Regions from separate parts of the Marinobacter sp. B-21 genome, predicted to be linked through region 2. Evidence: predicted binding sites of a transcription regulator. Region 2 holds the regulator's gene; each other region holds the start of a gene.
The links. Region 2 encodes FliA, which starts transcription of late flagellar genes. Its sites were predicted from a motif close to CTAAAGTTTNNNNNNNNNNNGCCGNTAA; they were not measured.

Region 1 (6,499 bases), on a different contig from region 2:
GGTATGCCTGTAAACCGTTCATGCTAGACCTCTTTGTTCGCTAACCGGACCGGGCCGGTCAGTTGTTGTTCCGGTTGTTTTGGGGCGCAAGCGCCGCGAGTTGCTGAGTTACGTAATCCTGGGTGCTGTTGAGCTGGGAAATCAATGAATCAGCAGCGGTGAACTGGCTGACCAACCGTTCACGATAAGCCGCGATTCGCTCTTCAAGACGTGCCTGGTTTTGCTGAATCTGCTCCAGGTCCCGGTTCAGACTCTCCGTGCGGGATTCAATCGCACCATCCGCACCAACGAAACTTGTTACCAGATCAACCGTACGCTCGGCCACACCTTCAACAAAGGTAATGGAACCTCGACTGCCAGTCTGATCTCCAAGTATACGGACCTGCAGTCCGGAAGCACCGCCGTTGCCGTTCCCAAGGAACAGGACCTGCCCATCGCCCTCGGCAGTCCGGCCATCAATAGTGCCAGCCACATCAACACCCGTCGTGCCGGTGGCAACGGACAATCCGTAAGCAGATCCGTCCTCAGCCGAAGCTATGCTCACATTCGACTCACTGCCGTAGTCTGAAGACGTAAATGTCAGCTCACCGCCACTACCAACGCCAACCTGGACCCCGGAGCCCGACGCATTCAAGGCGTTGTTAGAATTCAACTGAGCCTGGATCTCATCCGCAAGCTCTTGGGCTGAATTGTACGTTTGCTGGGTAAGCTGCACACTCACTGACGTTTCGCCATTGACCTGAAACGTCAGCTCGTCATTGCCGGCGCCGATGGTAACCGGCGCCGCAAAGGCCGCCCCCGATAGCGAGCCCTGCGTCGCTGCCTGAGTAATATTGATATCGTACTGGCCGGGCTCAGTGTTCAATCCGCTGCGCACAAACTCGACCTGGCTGTCTGTCGTGCGCCCCTGCTCTGCAAACAGAGCGGTAACATCATCCGGATTATTCTTGAGCTGCTCCTCAAATTTCGCCCGGTCAAACTCAAGGCCACCAGTCTCAAAGTTGGTGGTAATGCCCACATCCGCCAGACTGCGAACGCTGGAGTTTTCCAGACCCGGCACAACGCGGGTCAACACCTGGCGCAACTGGTTCTGAATCGTCCGCACGGTGCTATCGCCCGTAAGCAGACTGCCCACGCCCGCCTCGGAATTAAAACCGGCAAGACTATCGATCGTGGATTGGAGGCCGTTGAATTTGTCAACAAAGCCCTGAACCCGGTCCGCAACCGCACCGAAATCCTGCTGAACCTTGATAATGGAAGAGCCTGTGGCGGCAATATCAAACGTCAACCCATCAATCACGTTCTCAAAGCTATTGGTGGAGCGGGTAACCTCAACACCGTTGATTTCCATAACCGCATCTGAAGCGGCAATGGTTTCGCGCAGACCGGAATCCACATCCATTCCGGTATTGAAGGCAAAGCGCGACAACCCCAGGTTATCGGTATCGGTTCCAACCGTGTCACCCGATACAGAAATACTGACGGCATTGGCGGTACCAGTCTCATCCGCGGAAAGAACCAGTTGGAAACCGTTGCCGGTATCAATCACACCCGCCGACACGCCGGCGTCGGCATCATTGATGGCATTCGCCAGCCCCTGAAGCGTGTCGTTGCTGCTATCAATGGTGATGTTCGTGGTTTTGTCGCCAACATTCAGAGTCATCGCCCCCTGCCCGACGCTGGTTGCATCGCGGTCGGCAAACACATCACGGGAAGCCAGCGCCTGCGCACCGGCAAGGCTGGTCACCTCCACGCTGTAGGTGCCCCGGCTAGCCTTGGTGCTATCCACGGACACGGCAATGTCTTCATTGGAGGAATTCGCCGAAAAGGCCTTGAGATTGTCCGGGGCACTGAGCTGGCGCATGGGCAAACGCAATTCGGTAACGGCGCTACGCAGCTTTCCATAGGCGGAAATCAGAGCCTGGGTCTGTTCCGTTTTTTGAGTCAGCCGGTTTTCGGTAGGCGCGCGCTCTGCCTGCACCAGTTGATCAACCAGATCCGAATTCAGAACGCCTGAACCAAGACCCAACGATGATATGTTTGCCATGCTCATGCCTCCTCAAGGGGGCGAAACTCGATACTGACCAGTTTATCGGCAAAAGGCGGCAAAACTTTGCCTTTTTCTCACGCCGATTTGTAACACCGCGTAACAATCGGCGCCATTCGGGGTCAGAAGGAGTGGCCCGGGGTCAGAAGAAAGCCTTCTTCTGACCCCATTTTCAAACTCGCACCCAAAACGAAAACACCGCCAAACCCTAAAAGGTAAGGCGGTGCTGAAATACCGTCGTCCATATCAGCGCAAAAGCGGCAAGCCCTCACACCTTGATGTTAAACAACGTCAGCGGCTCATCCTGCTGCAAGTTTTCTGCCAACCTCAATGCCACTTCGTCCGGAATCTGGCGAATCACTTCCCGGGTTTGCTGATCGACCACCCTTACTACGGTCTGCCCGAGCTCATTATCCACCTCAAACTGCAGATCCCGCTGCACGTTCTGAACAAAATCGTTCAGTTGACTGACCGCCTCGTCCAGTTCCTCACGCTGGGCCTCATTGCGCGCCTGAAGCTTCTCAGCTTTCGACGCCTCTGAAGTTGCCTGGGGGCTCTGAACCTGACTGGCAGCGGCAGACGAAACAGCAAGGTCGGAGGCATTCCTGCCTTCGGCCTGAGATGACGAAATTGCCCGAGCCGGTGCTTGCTCACTGGTACGAACCAGCTTCAGATCCGGGCTGTTCAGGTTAACGTCATTCATAGCTCACCTCGCTATCCTCAAACGGCGTCAAGCCGGAACCCGAAGGTTCCGGCCGTTACCGCTAGCCCCTTACTGCAGGAGGGACAGAACCTGCTGCGGACGGGCGTTGGCCTGCGCCAGTACGGAGATACCAGCCTGCTGCAGTACCTGGGACTTGGAGAGCTTCGCTGTTTCCGCGGCGAAGTCGGCGTCCAGGATACGGCTATTGGACGCGCTCAGGTTCTCCGACGCTGAGGCAATGTTAGAAATTGTAGACTCAAACCGGTTTTGAATCGCACCCAAATCTGCCCGAGTAGAGTTTATTGTTGCCAATGCCGCATCGGCGGAACGAATTGCTGCGTTGGCACCTGCCTCGTTAGAGATATCGACTGCTCCCAGTGCAGTCCCAGTCGCCGCAATAGTCAGAGGAGCAGCGAAATCAGTACCGTCAAAGCCAGTGGTAAAGGCAAGATCGCCGCTAACATTGTCAGGAGCTTTGTAGCTGAGTTCAAGCGATCCACCCACTGCTGTCCCTGCCGCGGTGATGCCATAATCCGACACAGTTGAGGCGGTTGCGCCTGAAGTGAATGTCGCGGTAATGTTGCGACCATCATCTGCCACCAAGTCTACACCGCTTCCTGTATCGACCGCGCGAACACCCGTCACTGAAGATTGCGCGTTAATTGCCTCTAACGCGTTGGCAACGTTTGTATCACCATCTCGTGCGTTAGCAATCGTGATATCGGTACCGTTGATGTTGAGAGTATCATTTCCTACTGCCGTAGCATCCACCGAGACAGCCTGCCCAGCCACCTTTGTTTCACCAGCTGTGGCAGTGAGACCGTCAATACCAGCGTCGTTGAAAGCTGCAGCCAATTCTTTGGCGTCGTCCGCCACACTACCGAGCTGAACAGTATTAGTACCAACAGTGACGACTTTGGTTGATGCTGCATCATCTGCATTGTTAATGGCTTGAGTACTTTCAAAGCCACGATACTGACCCAGAGCAGAACTCTTCGCGCTTGCAATCTGTTCAATACTAATTGTCTGCCCGACGTTCGCACCCACTTGAAACGCTTGAGATTTGAACGAACCATCTAGCAACTTAATACCGTTGAAGTCAGTTTCACTCGCTACTCGATCAACCTCGGCAGTCAACTGTTCGACTTCTGCCTGAAGCGCGGCACGGTCAGAATCGGAGTTGGTCGCGTTAGCAGACTGAACAGACAGGTCACGAATCCGCTGCAAGTTGTTGGTAATTTGATCGAGAGCACCTTCAGCTGTTTGCGCCAGCGAGATGCCGTCGTTGGCATTACGCTGGGCAACTCCCAAGCCGGAAATCTGCGACTGAAATCGCGTAGAAATTGCCAAACCGGCCGCGTCATCTTTAGCGGAGTTGATTCTCAAGCCGGAAGACAGACGCTCCAACGCTTGGTCATTCAATTTTTGACTGTTGCCTAGCTGATTCTGAGCAGACAATGAAGCAACGTTAGTGTTAATACCGAGAGCCATAATGCTTCTCCTTTGACTTATGTCGTTCTTTCATGGAAAAGGTCTGGCGCCCGTTTTTTGGTTTGGGAGCGCCGCCCTGTTGCTTTACTTAACGGCGCCAACTGTTCTTCCTTTAGAAAAACTTGCCAGGATTTTGTAAAGGAATGTTAAATAGCAAAGAGAAAGTACCAGGACATTGATTTTACTGGCTTTTATAAAAACGGTTTTTTCAGCAGAAATAGTCGAACCCTCCCCTTAATCGCTCACAAAAGCGGCAATCTTCTTCCTCGCTACGCCGACGAAAACCCGGCAACTCGCCCAGACCCTGCCCTAAAGAAAAGAAAAGTATTCTTTATTTTCAAAATCTTAAGAAACAAAAAAAGAAACTGGCACGCCCTTCGCTTTCATTCCTGCAAACGGCAATTTAACGAATTTTCGCCGGCATACTGCCCAATTCTTTTGCAGCGTGTTTCCGGCATCTCTGAGCAGGGAGAATTGATATGCCTCAGGTTATTAACACCAACATTGCGTCGCTGAATGCCCAGCGTAATTTGAATGCCTCGCAGGGGCAGGCCAACGTCGCTCTTGAGCGTCTTTCATCAGGACTACGCATTAACTCTGCAAAAGATGATGCCGCCGGCCTCGCAATTTCCGAGCGCTTCCAGTCACAAATCACCGGCTTGAATATGGCCCAGCGGAATGCCAACGACGGCATTTCGCTGGCCCAAACCGCTGAAGGAGCAATGGATGAGATTACGAACAACCTTCAGCGAATCCGGGAACTGGCTGTTCAATCCGCCAACGCTACAAACAGCACCTCAGACCGGAAGGCACTGAACCAAGAAGTGCAACAGCGAGTTGCAGAGATTAATCGAATCGCTTCTCAAACCTCTTTTAACGGCCTGAAGGTTCTCGACGGAACCTTTGCAACACAAACATTTCAAGTTGGCGCAAACACTGGCGAAACAATCGCAGTCAGTGGGCTGGATTCCAGAGGAAGTCAAATCGGTGCAGTTGTAAAACAAACTGAACGTTTGGGCCTGACAGTGGTATCTGACCCAGAGTCAGGCTTAACCAAGACGAACGCATCCGGGTTTAACTTCGCCGATGGCTCTCTTGATATCACTGGCTCGGTTACACTGAACGGCGTGAATATTGACTTGGCAGGCACCTATAACAACTTAGCAGGTCTTGCCTCCAGCCTCGATGGAATCTTGCAAGATCCGTCGACAGCCACACCCTCAATTACCGCACAAGAAGACCTGGATGCGATATCAGGCCTTTCGGTCGCAGCGGAGGGCGATCAATTGGTGTTCTCCAGCGATCGAGAGAACCCAATTGATGCGACCGTTGAGCTCGCTAGTGACTCTGTTACGGCGACTTCAGCCAACAATACTACCGGTGCCACACTCGACACCACGGGCACTGCCGCTCTAACGATAGGTAGCGTTGCCAATTATATTTTTGGATCTGGTAATGCGACGGGCTCTATTACATTAGGCTCGCCAAGTGAGACCGTTGAATTTGACTTGACCGGCGTAACTGACCAAGCCAGCTTTATTGCGGCTGTCGACGAGCAGCTTGCAGATGCCGGATACGGCAATCTCACCGCATCAGTTGATGGTTCAAACGACCTCATACTGACCTTAGGGGGAACAGGAACTCTTGCTGTCGCTTCTGCCACCTTCGACGATGGCGGAATTCCGGCCAGAAACTTTAACCAAGAGCTGGAAATTCAGGGTCTGCAGGGAACCTCTCTCCAGGAAGCATTTGAAAGCGGGCAAACCTACGATTTCGAGGTCGAAATAAACGGTGAGGTATTCCGGCTTGAAGATATGGCTTCACTCAATGACATTGTCAGTCAAATAAACGCAAAAACAGTGGACACAGGTATTCAGGCAAACCTGGACTCTCAGAATGACGATATAATCTTCTCCTCCCAATTCGGAGAAGCCTTTGACATCAGCATCAGGGGCGACCTCAATGCGGACGGCGTTTTCGATGGCACTGAAGACTCGAACGATCAGGTGACTGCCACGATAGAAGATGATACGAAAAACATGAACACTGTAGACATCTCAACGCCTGAGGGCGCAGAGTTGGCAATGATTTCGGTGGACTACGCCATCGATAGCATCAACGGCTTCCGCGCCGAACTCGGCGCCGTCCAAAACCGCTTCGAATCAACCATCGCAAACCTGGCAACCACCTCCGAAAACCTCTCGGCCTCCAACAGCCGAATCCGCGACGCGGACTTCGCGGCAGAATCCGCCGAGCTG
Region 2 (6,499 bases):
CGCGGCTTGCCGGCCTTTTCCCGGACATCCGGCGCCTCAATACCGTGATCGACGGAGTTGCGGACCAGGTGCACCAGTGGGTCGGAAAGTGCCTCCACCAGGTTCTTGTCGAGGTCGGTTTCCTCGCCATGCATCACCAGATTCACCTCTTTCTTGAGGCTTCTGGCAAGATCCCGGACCACCCGCGGGAAACGCCCGAACACTTTTTTGATCGGCTGCATGCGGGTCTGCATCACGGCAGACTGAAGATCGGTCGTTACCACATCCAGGTTCGAGACCGCCTTGTGCATGTGTTCGTCTTCGCTTGCCGCACCGAGGCGCTGTAAACGGTTCCGAACCAGCACCAGCTCGCCCACCATGTTCATGATGTCATCCAGGCGCTTGGTGTCGACGCGCACGGTGGTTTCTGCGGCCGGGGCATGCTCCCTGGATGGCATGGCCGGTGCCGCACCGCCTTTGGTGCCCGGTCTGTCAGCGGATTTCGGTTCTTCCTTCGGTTTTTCCGCCTTGGGTGGCTCGGCTTTCGGCTTCTCCGGTTTTTGCGGCGAAGCCGGCTGGCCGCCGACGGTCGGGCTTCCGCCCTTGCCGTGGAGATCGTCCAGCAGCTTCTCGAATTCATCGTCTGTGATCAGGTCATCGCTGCCGCCGGTTTCAGTCTTCGGGGACGGTTTTTCGTCTTCCTTGCCGGGAGTCTCATCCCTGGCAGGCGCACCGGCAAACTGACCTTTGCCATGCAACTGGTCCAGAAGCGCCTCAAACTCATCATCGCTGATCTCGTCATCACCGGAACTCTCGTTCTTGCCGGCTCCAGCGTCGGGGCTGGACGGCGATGGGGGGGCGCCGGATGGCTCGTCATGCAATGCATCCAGCAACTTCTCGAATTCGTCGTCGGTGATGTCGCCCCCGTCTTCCGTCGGGTCGTCTTCCGTCGTTTGTTCCTGCTGTGGGGTGGTGGCCGGGGCAACACTTTCGACCTCCGGCCGTGCCAGAGCGTCGAGCGCTGCAATCAATTCGTCGGGGGCGGGCGTCAGTTCTTCGTGGTTCCGGACCTGCTCAAACATCGCGTTGACGTTATCGAGGGCTTCCAGAACCACATCCATCAGCTCTGAATCCACCTTGCGCTTGTGATTGCGCAGGATATCGAACACGTTCTCGGCGGAATGGCAGCAATTGACCAAAGCATCAAGCTGCAGGAAGCCTGCCCCACCCTTGACAGTGTGGAAACCACGGAAGATGGCGTTGAGCAGATCACTGTCATCAGGATGTTGCTCAAGGTCTACCAACTGCTCTGACAGCTTTTCGAGTATTTCGCCGGCCTCTACCAGAAAGTCCTGCAAAATCTCGTCATCAGCATCAAACGCCATGCGTTACCCTCTCTATTCAGAAACCGAGACTGGACAACAGGTCATCCACATCGTCCTGTCCCGAGACTACATCTTCACGCTCATCGGCCTTGATCTGGGGCCCGACGCCCTTTTCCGCAGATTCTTCCTGGTCATCAATCTGGTGCACGGTGCCCGTCAGCTGATCAACATGACTGGCCATCACCACCAGACTGAGCATCTGTTCCTCAACCTCTTTCACCAGCGTGGTGACTTTCTGGATGACCTGCCCGGTGAGATCCTGGAAATCCTGGGCCAGCAGTATTTCCGAGAGATTGTTGTACATGGTGTCCGCGTCCGTGGCCATGCCAGCGAAGAACTTGTCGATCCGGCCATACAACTGGCGAAATTCTGCCGGCTGCATCTCCCTGCGGCGCAAACGTTGCCACTCGTCCCGCAAGGCTGCCGCCTCGTCTCTCAGTGCGTTGGCTACCGGCATGGTTGCCTCGACCAGATCCATGGTCCGGTTGGCCGCTTCACCGGTCATATGCACCACGTATTCGAGACGGTCAGAGGCATCTGTCATTTTTGACAGCGCTTCCTGTTGTTCAGCGTTACGGGGATCTATCTGAAAGTTCCGGATCGCTTCGTGCAGGCTTCGGGTCAGTCGCCCGACCTCCCGGTACAGACTCTGATCCCTGACTTCGCTGAGTTCATTGATCAGGGTCATGGCTTTGGCATATTCGCCGGCATTGACGCTTTCAGCCAGTTCGGTTGCCTGACGCTGGAGCTTTTCCGTCACCTCTGGTTCGAGGCCCCGATGGTTCTTTTTGCTATCGCTCATGAGAGCCATCCGACCTCTGGTTACTGGATTCTTTCAAAGATTTTCTCAATCTTTTCCTTGAGCACCGCAGCAGTAAACGGCTTGACAACATAGCCATTCACGCCTGCCTGGGCAGCGGCAACAATCTGGTCCCGCTTGGCCTCTGCGGTTACCATCAGCACCGGCAGGGTTTTCAGGTTCTCGTCAGCCCTGACGGCCTTGAGCAGATCGAAACCGGACATGCCCGGCATATTCCAGTCGGTTACCAGAAAATCATACTTTCCGCTTTTGAGCATCGGCAGCGCCGTGTTGCCGTCATCGGCTTCATCGGTATTGGTGAAGCCAAGATCGCGCAGCAGGTTCTTGATGATCCGTCGCATTGTGGAAAAGTCATCCACAATGAGAATTTTCATGTTCTTGTCCAATGGGACCTCCAGTTAGTAACACCCGGAATTCGTTTGACCTTTCGGCTCGAAGTCTAGCAGGCCGCTGTTTTAACCGCTTATTGTCTGATCTTTGCTTCGGTTGTAAAGCATCGGTTACCAAAAACTACAGACTGCTCCGCTGCAGACACACAAAGGCGGTGATCAGTTGCCCGTATCCTGGCGCCAGTCCGATAACCGTCCGCGAAGGCGCAAGGCCGCCTGGCTGTGAATCTGGCTGACCCGGCTTTCACTGACGCCGAGCACCGCGCCGATTTCCTTGAGGTTCAGCTCGTCCTGGTAATACAGGCTCAGCACCAGTTTTTCCCGCTCCGGCAGTTCCTCTATAGCCTCAGCAAGACTGCGGCGGAACGCGTCGGACGAGAGTCCTTCGAGCGGATTATCCCGTGGCTCTGTCTGTTCTATCGGCAGCTCGCCGGATTCATTGAGCTCATCGAGACTAAAAAGTCGGCCGCTGTTGGAGTCGGAGAGGTAGGAATGGTACTCGGCCAGCCCCATGCCCAGTTCTTCAGCCACTTCCAGATCCTGGGCTTCCCGGCCGAGACGATCTTCAACGGCCTTGATGGCCTGGGAAATGCGGCGGGTATTACGGTGCACAGAACGGGGAACCCAGTCGCCCTTGCGGATCTCATCCACCATGGCACCGCGAATCCGGATGCCTGCGTAGGTCTCGAAGGTTGCGCCCCTGGTGGCGCTGTAGCGTTGAGCCGCCTCGAGCAGGCCGATCATTCCGGCCTGCATCAGGTCGTCAAGCTGCACAGAGGCTGGTAGCCGGGCCATCAGATGAAGGGCAATTTTCTTGACCAGAGGCGCGTGCTCCTCAACGAGCTGGGAAGGCTTCTGCGCGCCTGACTGGTTATAGATTCCGAGGTTTTTCGCCAATGTCATGTATCCGGTTTTTTTGTTTGACTGGATCCGATTCAGACTTCGACGAGCCGCTCCACAAAGAATTCCAGATGCCCACGGGGAGAGGAAGGCAGCGGCCAGTTATCAACTTTTTCCGCCAGCGCCTTGATCGCCAGGGAAGCTTTCGCCCTGGGATAGACATCCAGCACTGCCCGCTGCCGCTGAACCGCTTTTTTCACGGCTTCATCGTAAGGCACCATGCCGACATATTGTAGTGCCACATCCAGGAAGCGCTCGGTGACCCGGGTCAGTTTTTCAAACAGGTGCCGGCCTTCCTGCTCATTTCTCACCTGATTGGCAAGAATGCGGAAACGGTTGGTGCCGTAATCACGGTTCATGAGTTTGATCAGGGCGTAGCAGTCGGTGATGGAGGTGGGCTCGTCGCACACCACCAGGAGCAGCTCCTGGGAGGCTCTCAGAAAGCTCACCACTGATTCGGAAATGCCCGCGGCGGTGTCTACGATCAGCACATCAATCTGGTCACCGAGTTCGCTGAACGCGTTGATCAGCCCGGCATGCTCCATGGGGCTGAGCTGGGTCATTCGCTGGGTACCGGAGGACGCCGGTACAATCTTGATGCCACCGGGGCCATCGACCAGAACGTCCTTGAGGTCACAGTCGCCCGCCAGCACATCCTGAAGGTTCCGGTTGGCGGTAATACCGAGCAGTACATCGATATTGGCCAGCCCGAGGTCGGCATCAAGAAGCACGACTCTCCGGCCTTTCTGTGCCAGGGCAATCCCGAGGTTAACCGACACGTTACTCTTGCCGACTCCACCTTTTCCGCCGGAAACTGCAATCACCTGTACCGGTTGTGCTTTGCTCATACTGTTTTTTGTCTCTCGCCACGTTTAGCCGGGTGCTGTCTTTTCGGACGCTCGCTGTCAGTCTGTCCGCTCTCAGCGCCCGCTCTCTCAGGCTCCTTCTGCGACCGCCTGCTGTTTCTGGAGAGTTTTAAGCCGGTCCACGGCCAGCCGCACCAGCGGAACCGCTTCCGCGTGGTGCAGGTCTTCGGGAATCTTTTGCCCGTCAGTGTAGTAGGCCACCGGCAAACCGGTTTCCATCACAAAGCCGAGAGACTCGCCAAGTGTCAGGGCCTCGTCGATCTTGGTCATCACGCAGCCCGCAAGATTTGCCATCTTATAGCAATGCCAGACGGATTTCATGATGCGCGGCTGACTGGTGGCCGAGACCACCAGATGCGTCTTGACATTGTGATGGCTGCGCGCCAGTTCGGCCAGCTGTTCCTGATAGCCTTTGTCCGCACTGGTCAGCCCGGCAGTGTCGATCAGTACCAGATGACGGTCTGACAGCTCGTCCAGAATATCATCCAGACCGTGGCTCTCGTCGACGACTCGCACCGGAACATTCAGGATGCGACCGAAGACAAACAACTGCTCGTGGGCCGCCACCCGGTAGCGGTCAGTGGTGACCAGGGCCACGGAATCGGCACCATGCCTGAGCACATACCGCGCCGCCAGCTTGCCGATGGTGGTGGTTTTTCCGGAACCGGTGGGCCCCACCAGGGCAAAGACCCCGCCCTGATCCAGCCATTCTATGCGGGAAGTCCGTACGCCGGTGCACAGCATTTTGAGGGATTGCTTCCAGCCATCCTCCAGTCGCCCGGCCTTGTGGCGGCGAGAAATTGACCCCGCCAGACCGCTACCGAGACCGAACTCCTGAAGCCGCTCGGCCAGTCTCTGCTGAACCGCATTGGCTGCCGGCACCTCAGGCTCAGGCTTACCGCCCTGCATCAGGTCCTTCAGGGAACGGATCTCCGCACGCATCTGTGCCAGTTCATCGGAATAGGCCTCCCCGGACCGGACCGGAGCCGGATCCTGATCATCAAATCCGGAACCCACCACCTCCTGAACCGCCGGGAACGACGTACCGGCATAACCGCCCCCCTGGGCGGCCCGCTTTTCCCGGACCTCTCGGATTCGATCCCGGGACCGGCCGAGTTCGTCCTCAAGACGACGGTGCTGGTCCGCCTGCATTTCAGCCAGGCGGGAGCCGTTAGTGGCTTCCTGCGCCTGGTCACCCAATCGCTGACGCGCCATGTTTTCGTCGTAGTCCAGCGCCGTCACTATTTCGACGCCGCCGTCTACCCGGCGGTTTGAAAGAATTACGGCGTCTGGCCCCATCTGTTCACTGACCTGTTTCAGCGCCTCTGCCATGGTCCTGGCAAAAAACCGTTTTACTTTCATGATGCCTCTTCCTCCACCGGCAACGCCGTGCCGGCGCCGTCCGCTCTGTCATCCGCGCCGTTACTGGCCAACGGACGCCACGATCGTGATCTGTTTGTTATCCGGTATTTCCTGGTACGAGAGCACATGCAAACGCTCTACCCCGTAGCTGGCGAATTTCGCCAGTACCGGCCGCAGGGGCCCGGAAACCAGCAAAATGGCTGGCTTACCCAGCATTTCCTGCCGCTGGACGCTCTCCTGAAGGGAGCGCTGGAGCTTTTCAACCATATTCGGCTCCAGGACCAGGCCAATGTCTTCCTGTCCGCCGGATTGTTGACTCTGCTGAAAAGATTTTAGCAATAACTGTTCCAGATCCGGATCCAGGGTAATCACCGGTATCTCCGCCTCATTGCCGCAGATGCTCTGCACGATCATCCGCCGCAACGACTGACGGGCAACGGTAGTCAGCAACTTTGGATCCTGGCTCTTCGGATGGACATTGACGATAGCCTCGGCAATGGAGCGCATGTCCCGGATCGGCACTTCTTCCCGGAGCAGGTTTTGCAGCACCTTGAGAAGCAGACTGATGGAAACGGTGGTCGGTACCAGCTCCTCGGCGAGTTTCGGTGAAATCTTCTCCAACTGGTCCAGCCACTGCTGAACTTCCTCGTGGCCCAACAATTCATGGGCGTGCTTCTGCAGCACCTGATTCAGGTGAGTAGCCACGACCGTGCTGGCGTCCACAACCGTATAGCCGAGAGTCTGGGCCTGATCCTTGCGGTCCGGTTCGATCCAGCTGGCATCCAGGCCGAAGGCCGG
Region 3 (6,499 bases), on a different contig from region 2:
CCAGCCGTTTGAGGTTGTCCGCCAGGGGGGGGCCTTGCCGCACCGCAAACACACCCGCTTTCTCCCGGGGATGGTTGGTTACGTTGGCGATATCGCCAGCGGCAAAAATGCTGTCGTCGTTCTCGACCTGCAGGGTGTCTCGAACCCGGAGGAAAAGGCCGTCGTCCAGGGCCAGGCCCGTTTCCTTCAGCCACTCCGGACCTCCGGCCCGGGTTACCCAGAGTACCTCGTCGGTTTGCAGGGTTTCACCGGATTCGGTGACCAGCAGACCTTGCTGAACCTTGCTCACCGGCGCTCCGAGATGAACTTTCACACCACGCTCAGACAGCGTTTTCCGGAATACCTCACGAACCTTCGGGTTGTGGGTAGGAAGAAGTTCGTCAGCAGCATCAAAGAGGTGAAAATGCAGTTGCGCTGGGTCCTTGCCCCGCTGTTTCAGCTCGTTCTTGAGGCGGAACTGCATGGCCAGAGTCAGTTCAACACCACCGGCACCGGCACCAACCACGGCCACGGTAAGCGGCCCTTCGTGGTTTTCAATGCGGCAGAGCAGGGCGAGCCAGCGGTTGTTGAAACCGGTAATCGGCTTCACCGGAACCGCATGGTCTGAAGCACCTTCCACGTCATTGACCCGGGGAGACGAACCGATATTGATGGAGAGAATGTCGTAAGGCACATCCGGGCGGCCGCGGCAGATAACCCGCTTTCGATCACGGTTGATGCCGATGGCCTCGGCCCGGTAGAAACGGGCTCCCGCGTATTCCGCCAGTCGACTCAGGTCGATGTGGACATCGTCATAGCTGTAATGGCCCGCTATGTAACCGGGCAGCATGCCGGAGTAGGGTGTGTGGGTATCCCGGCAGATGAGCGTAAGACGCACGCCGGGGACCGGGTTCATGGCGAACCGCTTCAGTACCCCGACGTGGCTGTGCCCGCCGCCAATCAGGACTATGTCCCGTAAAACAGGCTGGTCAGGCGTTCGCATCAGTTAACTTTTTTGGCTTCAGCGGTCAGCTGGCTGTATCCCTTGATGTTTGAGAAGGCCTTCAGCTTTTCCTGATCTGCCTCCGAAGGGTTGGCAATCTGATCGATCGAAGTGATGCCCGCATCCTTCATCTTTTTCGCGGTTGCCGGCCCGATGCCTTTGACCTGGGTGAGATCGCTCCTGTCCACCGGCTTCGTGGCCCTGGCGGCAGGTGCTTTTCTGGCAGCAGGTTTTTTGTCAGCGGGCTTCTTGGCAGGTGCCTTGGTGGCTTTTTTCGGCGCGGCTTTCTTGGCTGCGGTGCTGGCTTCCCGGCTGACTTCATCGGTCAGCTTCTTCACCTCGGCGCCCGCCTCTTTAGAGGCGACACCGAGCCGCTCCAGAATGCTGCTCTGCAGCTCGTGGAATTCGTTCAGGCGACGCTCGAACTCCTCATGGAACCGCTTCATCTCTCGGTCACGCAGCTCGTCGATTTCCTTGAGCAGTTTGCGCACCGGCTCCTGAACCTGATTCTGCAGGCTGTCGAACTGCTTCAACGCATCGTTAACAAGGCCTTCGATCTGGGAAGAGGTTTTTTCGAACTCCTTATTCACTTTCTTGACGATTTTATCAACGTTCTGTTTGGCTTTTTTCGCCATGAAATGTCTCCTTCTGGACGGGTTTCAACAAACAATCTGAATCAGGCCATTTGCCGGAAACCGGGTACGGAGCCTGAGGAACGACGTGATCTGAGCGACTGCTTTTTGGAAAGCACTTCCCGGATCCTGCGAAGTTTCTCAGCCGGGGAAGAGTTTCCGTTGGAGTCGAATTCCACGAAATCGATGGAATAAAAGAAATTGCTGCAATGCTTTCTGCGCTCGGTCACCAGGCCAGACATTCCTTCGGCACGGATCTTGTCAAAGGGCATATCCATAACCAGATCCAGCACCAGGGTATCGCCCGGGTTGAATACCCTGTCGGTTTTTATAACACACCCGTAGCCGTCCAGTTCATACAGGGAGGCTTCGACAAGTTCCTTTTTGAAAAGGCCCTGCCTGACTTTGAAATGGGCGACAAGATCCGGCAATGCTTCATTCATGAATTCAGGTTCTCTGGTGATTTCCGTATCCACAGCAACCTACCTCATTGGGAGACAGGTTGGATATTGATTAAACAATAGACACTGACTTTTGGTTTTGCAACGCCATCAGTGCCATACGATGGCCCCCTAAGGCAGTTTTTCAACAGCCTGGCCTGGCTGCCCGGGCCAAATCACTTGTTTTTCTGTTCGTACATATCAACACGGCGGTCTTTCAGATTGGTAACGGATCCCTCGTTACGCACCAGCATCAGCTTTTCCAGATCCATGTCAGAGAACATGATCATCTCGGTATTCGGCGTTGTCTCCGCCATCACCGCATCGTGGGGGAAGGCAAAGTCAGACGGCGAGAATACGGAGGACTGGGCATACTGGACGTCCAGGTTCTCAACTTTCGGCAGGTTACCGACGCTGCCGGTGATGACGACATAACACTCGTTTTCGATTGCCCGGGCCTGGGCACAGTGACGAACGCGCAGATAACCGTTCTTGGTATCCGTCCAGAAGGGCACGAGGATAATGTCCACATCCTGGGCGGCTGCCATACGGCCAAGCTCCGGAAACTCGATGTCGTAGCAGATCATGATGGCGACCCGGCCGGCGTCGGTTTCGAACACCTTGAACTCGTTGCCACCCTCGATGACCCAGTCACGGCGCTCGTGGGGCGTGATGTGGATCTTGCGCTGCTCGTCTACCCGGCCATCACGGTGGCACAGGTATGAGACGTTGTACACCCGGTCGTTTTCAATCAGCGGCATGGAGCCGGTGATGATGTTTATGTTGTAACTCACTGCCATTTCCGACATTTCTTCCCGGAACTGCTGGGTAAACCCGGCCAGGAAACGAATGGCCCGGGTCTGGTCCATCTGGTCAGTCAGGCCCATCAGCGGCGCGTTAAAAAATTCCGGGAACAGGGCGAAGTCGCTCTTGTAATCAGACAGCGCGTCAACGAAGTACTCAACCTGTTTCAGCACTTCCTCCACGGAGGTAAATTCACGCATCTGCCACTGAACGGCGCCCAGGCGAACCTGGGTCTTTTTAACGTTCAGAATCGACGAGGGCGGGGTATACAGAATATTCCGCCACTCCAGCAGCGTGGCGTAGCCGAGGGATTTTTCGTCCTCCGGCAGGTATTTGTGCATCAGCCGGGTAACCTGGAAATCGTTCGAGAGCTGAAAGCTCAGGATCGGATCGTAGATTTCCTTGCGGTCCACCCGCTGAATGTATTCTTCCGGTGAGTATTGCTCGGCGTACTTGAAATAGTTCGGGATACGCCCGCCTGCGAGAATCGCCCGCAGGTTCATGGAACGGCAGAGCTCTTTGCGGGCTTCGTAGAGCCGACGGCCCAGGCGATAACCGCGGTATTCCGGGTGAATGAACACATCCAGCCCGTACAGCGAATCGCCATTAGCGTTATGCCAGATTTTTTCGTTTCGGAGGATCAGGTCGTCGTAGGTGTGGGGGTTACTGAACCGTTCGTACTTCACGAGTACAGTCAGCGCTACCGCCACCAGTTGCCCGCTTTCCTCAATACAGATCTGCCCATCCGGGAACTGTTCTACCAGTGCCTTAATGGTTTCCTTGGGCCAGGCGCCCCCGATGTCATCGTAGACCCGGTCCATCAGTTGCTGAAGCTGGCCATAGTCCTCAAGCTTCAGATTCCGGAGGTTAAGATGCAGTTCTTCATGGGCCATTCAGTTCGGCTCCCGTTTAATTTGAAAAAAAGGACAAAGGGCTGGAACCCGTCAATACTGTGAAAGTTTATCAGAAGCCGTTAAAGACTTCGCATGGTGGGCCGAAACAAGATTTAACGGATATAAATTTCTGCCGGGTGTAGTATCCGGCGCTTTTCCAAACCCCCACCTTTTTGACCGAGGAAGTGAATGTGCAACTGACTTTCGAACAGAAGCTCCTGACGGCTTTCGGTGTTTTGCTGCTGCTGGTCATGGCAGCGTTCACGCTCTCAGGCGATGTACGACTGCAGAGCACCACGGAAACCTATGTCGACGCATTGATCGACGACACGGTAAAGCAGAGTACGTCGAGTATTGCCGAGTGGCTCAATACCCGCCTGACGATGACCGAAGCCACGGCAAAAGCGCTGGAAAGTGTTCAGGATGATGATCAGGCCCGGCTTGTTCTGCAGATGATCAGGAGCGGTGGCGGGTTCAGGGATGCTTACGTGGGCCGGACAGACGGCTACATGCTTATGCAAACGCCTGAAGCCGACGCGACCCTGCCGGCGGATTTCGATCCAAGGCAGCGGCCCTGGTTTAAGAAAGCCGTGAGTCTTGGCAGAGCTTCTTTTACCAAGCCATACCAGGACGCGGGAACCGGCGACATGATCATTTCAACGCTCGCGCCGGTTAAACGTGGAGAGTATGAAGGCGTGGCCGGTGCGGATATTGGCCTGGGAGCGATCGCCAAAACGCTGTCTACGGTTACCCTGGCAGACACCGGCTACGCTGCGGTGATCAACGAACAGGGCACGGTTCTGTTCCATCCCCGCCAGGAACTGGTCGGCCAAAATATCAGTGGATTGATTGGTGGCAAACCGGACCTGGGCGGCAATGCCGTTGTTTATGAGAATGACGAAGGCACCTGGAACGCCAGCTTCCACCCCATCAGTGAAGCCCGGGGCGTGAACTGGTACCTGGGTACCTTTGTCAATGACGACAAGATCAATGCGCCGGTACAGAGTGCCCGGATGACAGGCCTGGTCATGGCTGCTATTGGCCTGATCGTCTCTCTGGTCGTTCTGCACCTTGGTATCAAGGTTCTTATGGCTCCGGTTCGCCGCCTGAATAATGCCATGGCGGATATCGGCAGCGGCGATGCGGACCTGACCCAGCGTCTGGACGACAGTGCCAAAGACGAGTTTGGCCAGTTAGCGAAAAGCTTTAACCGGTTCGTTGAGAACATCCAGACCGTGGTCCGGGATGTTCAGAAGGGCAGTGCCGAGCTTGGCGGCAATGTCAGGTCTCTGAGAGACACTGCCAGCGCCAGCCGCGCCAGCGTTGACAGCCAACAGGCCGAGATTGATATGGTGGCAACCGCAATCAATGAAATGTCCGCTGCGGCCGGAGAAATAGCCCGGAACGCCCAACAGACCGCAGATGCCGCAAACACAGCTGACAGTGACAGCCGTGCGTCGCTGGAGACAGTCGCGGCCTCCCGGGACGCCGTTCAGAAGCTGTCGAAAGAAATTAACGCCGCTGCGGAGGTGATCGATACCCTTGGCAAGGATGTGAGCTCCATCACCACGGTGCTGGACGTGATTCAGGGCATTGCTGCGCAAACCAACCTGCTGGCCCTGAACGCAGCCATTGAGGCGGCTCGGGCCGGTGAGGCAGGGCGCGGTTTTGCGGTGGTTGCCGATGAAGTTCGTAACCTGGCCCAGCGCACCCAGACCAGCACCGAGGAAATCAGTAACATGATCGAGCGCCTGCAGAAGGGTGCCAATGATGCCGTGGAGGTCATGAAGGCATCAACTGCGGTTTCCAACGTCAGTATGGAAAAAGCCCAGGACGCAATGGAGGCACTGAATCGAATTGCCGAGGCCATTACTTCCATCAGCCAGATGACGTCCCAGATCGCCACCGCCTCTGAGCAGCAGACCTCGGTGACGGAAGAGCTGAACTCCTCGGTCACCCGTATTGCTGACCAGGGCCAGGAAGCCGCTGCCGCTGCCAGTGAGAACGATGTTTACAGCGGCCAGATTGAGAGCATTGGAACAACGCTGAATAAGAACGTGTCCCGCTTCCGGGTCTGACTGAATGGTGCACTACCGGGTGAGGAAGAAGGGCTTTAAAGCCGAGGCCTGAAACTCAGGCCTGATCCAGACCTGCGATTGTTTCCAGGAAAATCTCGCCGTATTTCCCGAGCTTTGCGGCACCGACACCACTGACTTCCGCAAGTTCTTCGAGCGTGCGTGGTTTGCGCTCGAGCATGCCGAGCAGGGTGGTGTCGTGGAAGATCACATAGGGAGGCACGCCCTGCCTGTCCGCGAGGGCCTTGCGGCAGGCTCGCAGGGCTTCCCAGCCGGCCTGGTCGGTGATCTGGTCTTTTATCGGTGCACTGGCACGGCTACCTGCGGAGCGGCTTGAGGTCTTTTTAACCACCGGGTCTTTACGCAATTCGATGGCCTGCTTACCCTTCAGCAAGGGCCGGCACTGTTCAGTTAGCTGCAACGCGCCGTAGCCGTCCGGATCTGCCCGCAGGTAACCGTTTGCCACCAACTGCCTGAATACCGATTTCCATTCGTTAACACTGAGCTCGGTTCCGATCCCATAGGTCGATACCTGATGGTGCCCGGATTGCAGGATGCGCTCGTTTTCAGAGCCTCGCAGTACGTCGATGAGATAGGTCACACCAAACCGCTGGCCAGTGCGGAATACGCAGGACAGCGCCTTCTGCACGGCAACGGTTCCGTCCCAGGTTTC

Region 1: a site for FliA is predicted at 4,330-4,357, ahead of AC13C0_RS12530 (flagellin N-terminal helical domain-containing protein). Genes of this name have one in related genera too.
Region 3: a site for FliA is predicted at 3,832-3,859, ahead of AC13C0_RS17725 (methyl-accepting chemotaxis protein). Genes of this name have one in related genera too.

Annotation. Positions count from the first base shown of each region.
Region 1 is NZ_JBSXNZ010000079.1:13,990-20,488, forward strand. It holds gene fliS (flagellar export chaperone FliS) at 1-22, opposite strand, end outside; gene fliD (flagellar filament capping protein FliD) at 59-2,047, opposite strand; gene AC13C0_RS12525 (flagellar protein FlaG) at 2,316-2,750, opposite strand; gene AC13C0_RS12530 (flagellin N-terminal helical domain-containing protein) at 2,820-4,241, opposite strand; gene AC13C0_RS12535 (flagellin N-terminal helical domain-containing protein) at 4,721-6,499, shown strand, end outside.
Region 2 is NZ_JBSXNZ010000088.1:323,457-329,955, forward strand. It holds gene AC13C0_RS19620 (chemotaxis protein CheA) at 1-1,364, opposite strand, end outside; gene AC13C0_RS19625 (protein phosphatase CheZ) at 1,381-2,166, opposite strand; gene cheY (chemotaxis response regulator CheY) at 2,187-2,570, opposite strand; gene AC13C0_RS19635 (RNA polymerase sigma factor FliA) at 2,733-3,476, opposite strand; gene AC13C0_RS19640 (MinD/ParA family protein) at 3,509-4,321, opposite strand; gene flhF (flagellar biosynthesis GTPase FlhF) at 4,409-5,701, opposite strand; gene flhA (flagellar biosynthesis protein FlhA) at 5,762-6,499, opposite strand, start outside.
Region 3 is NZ_JBSXNZ010000087.1:56,634-63,132, reverse strand. It holds gene selD (selenide, water dikinase SelD) at 1-982, opposite strand, end outside; gene AC13C0_RS17740 (helix-hairpin-helix domain-containing protein) at 982-1,617, opposite strand; gene AC13C0_RS17735 (hypothetical protein) at 1,659-2,057, opposite strand; gene AC13C0_RS17730 (GNAT family N-acetyltransferase) at 2,231-3,751, opposite strand; gene AC13C0_RS17725 (methyl-accepting chemotaxis protein) at 3,943-5,829, shown strand; gene recQ (DNA helicase RecQ) at 5,885-6,499, opposite strand, start outside.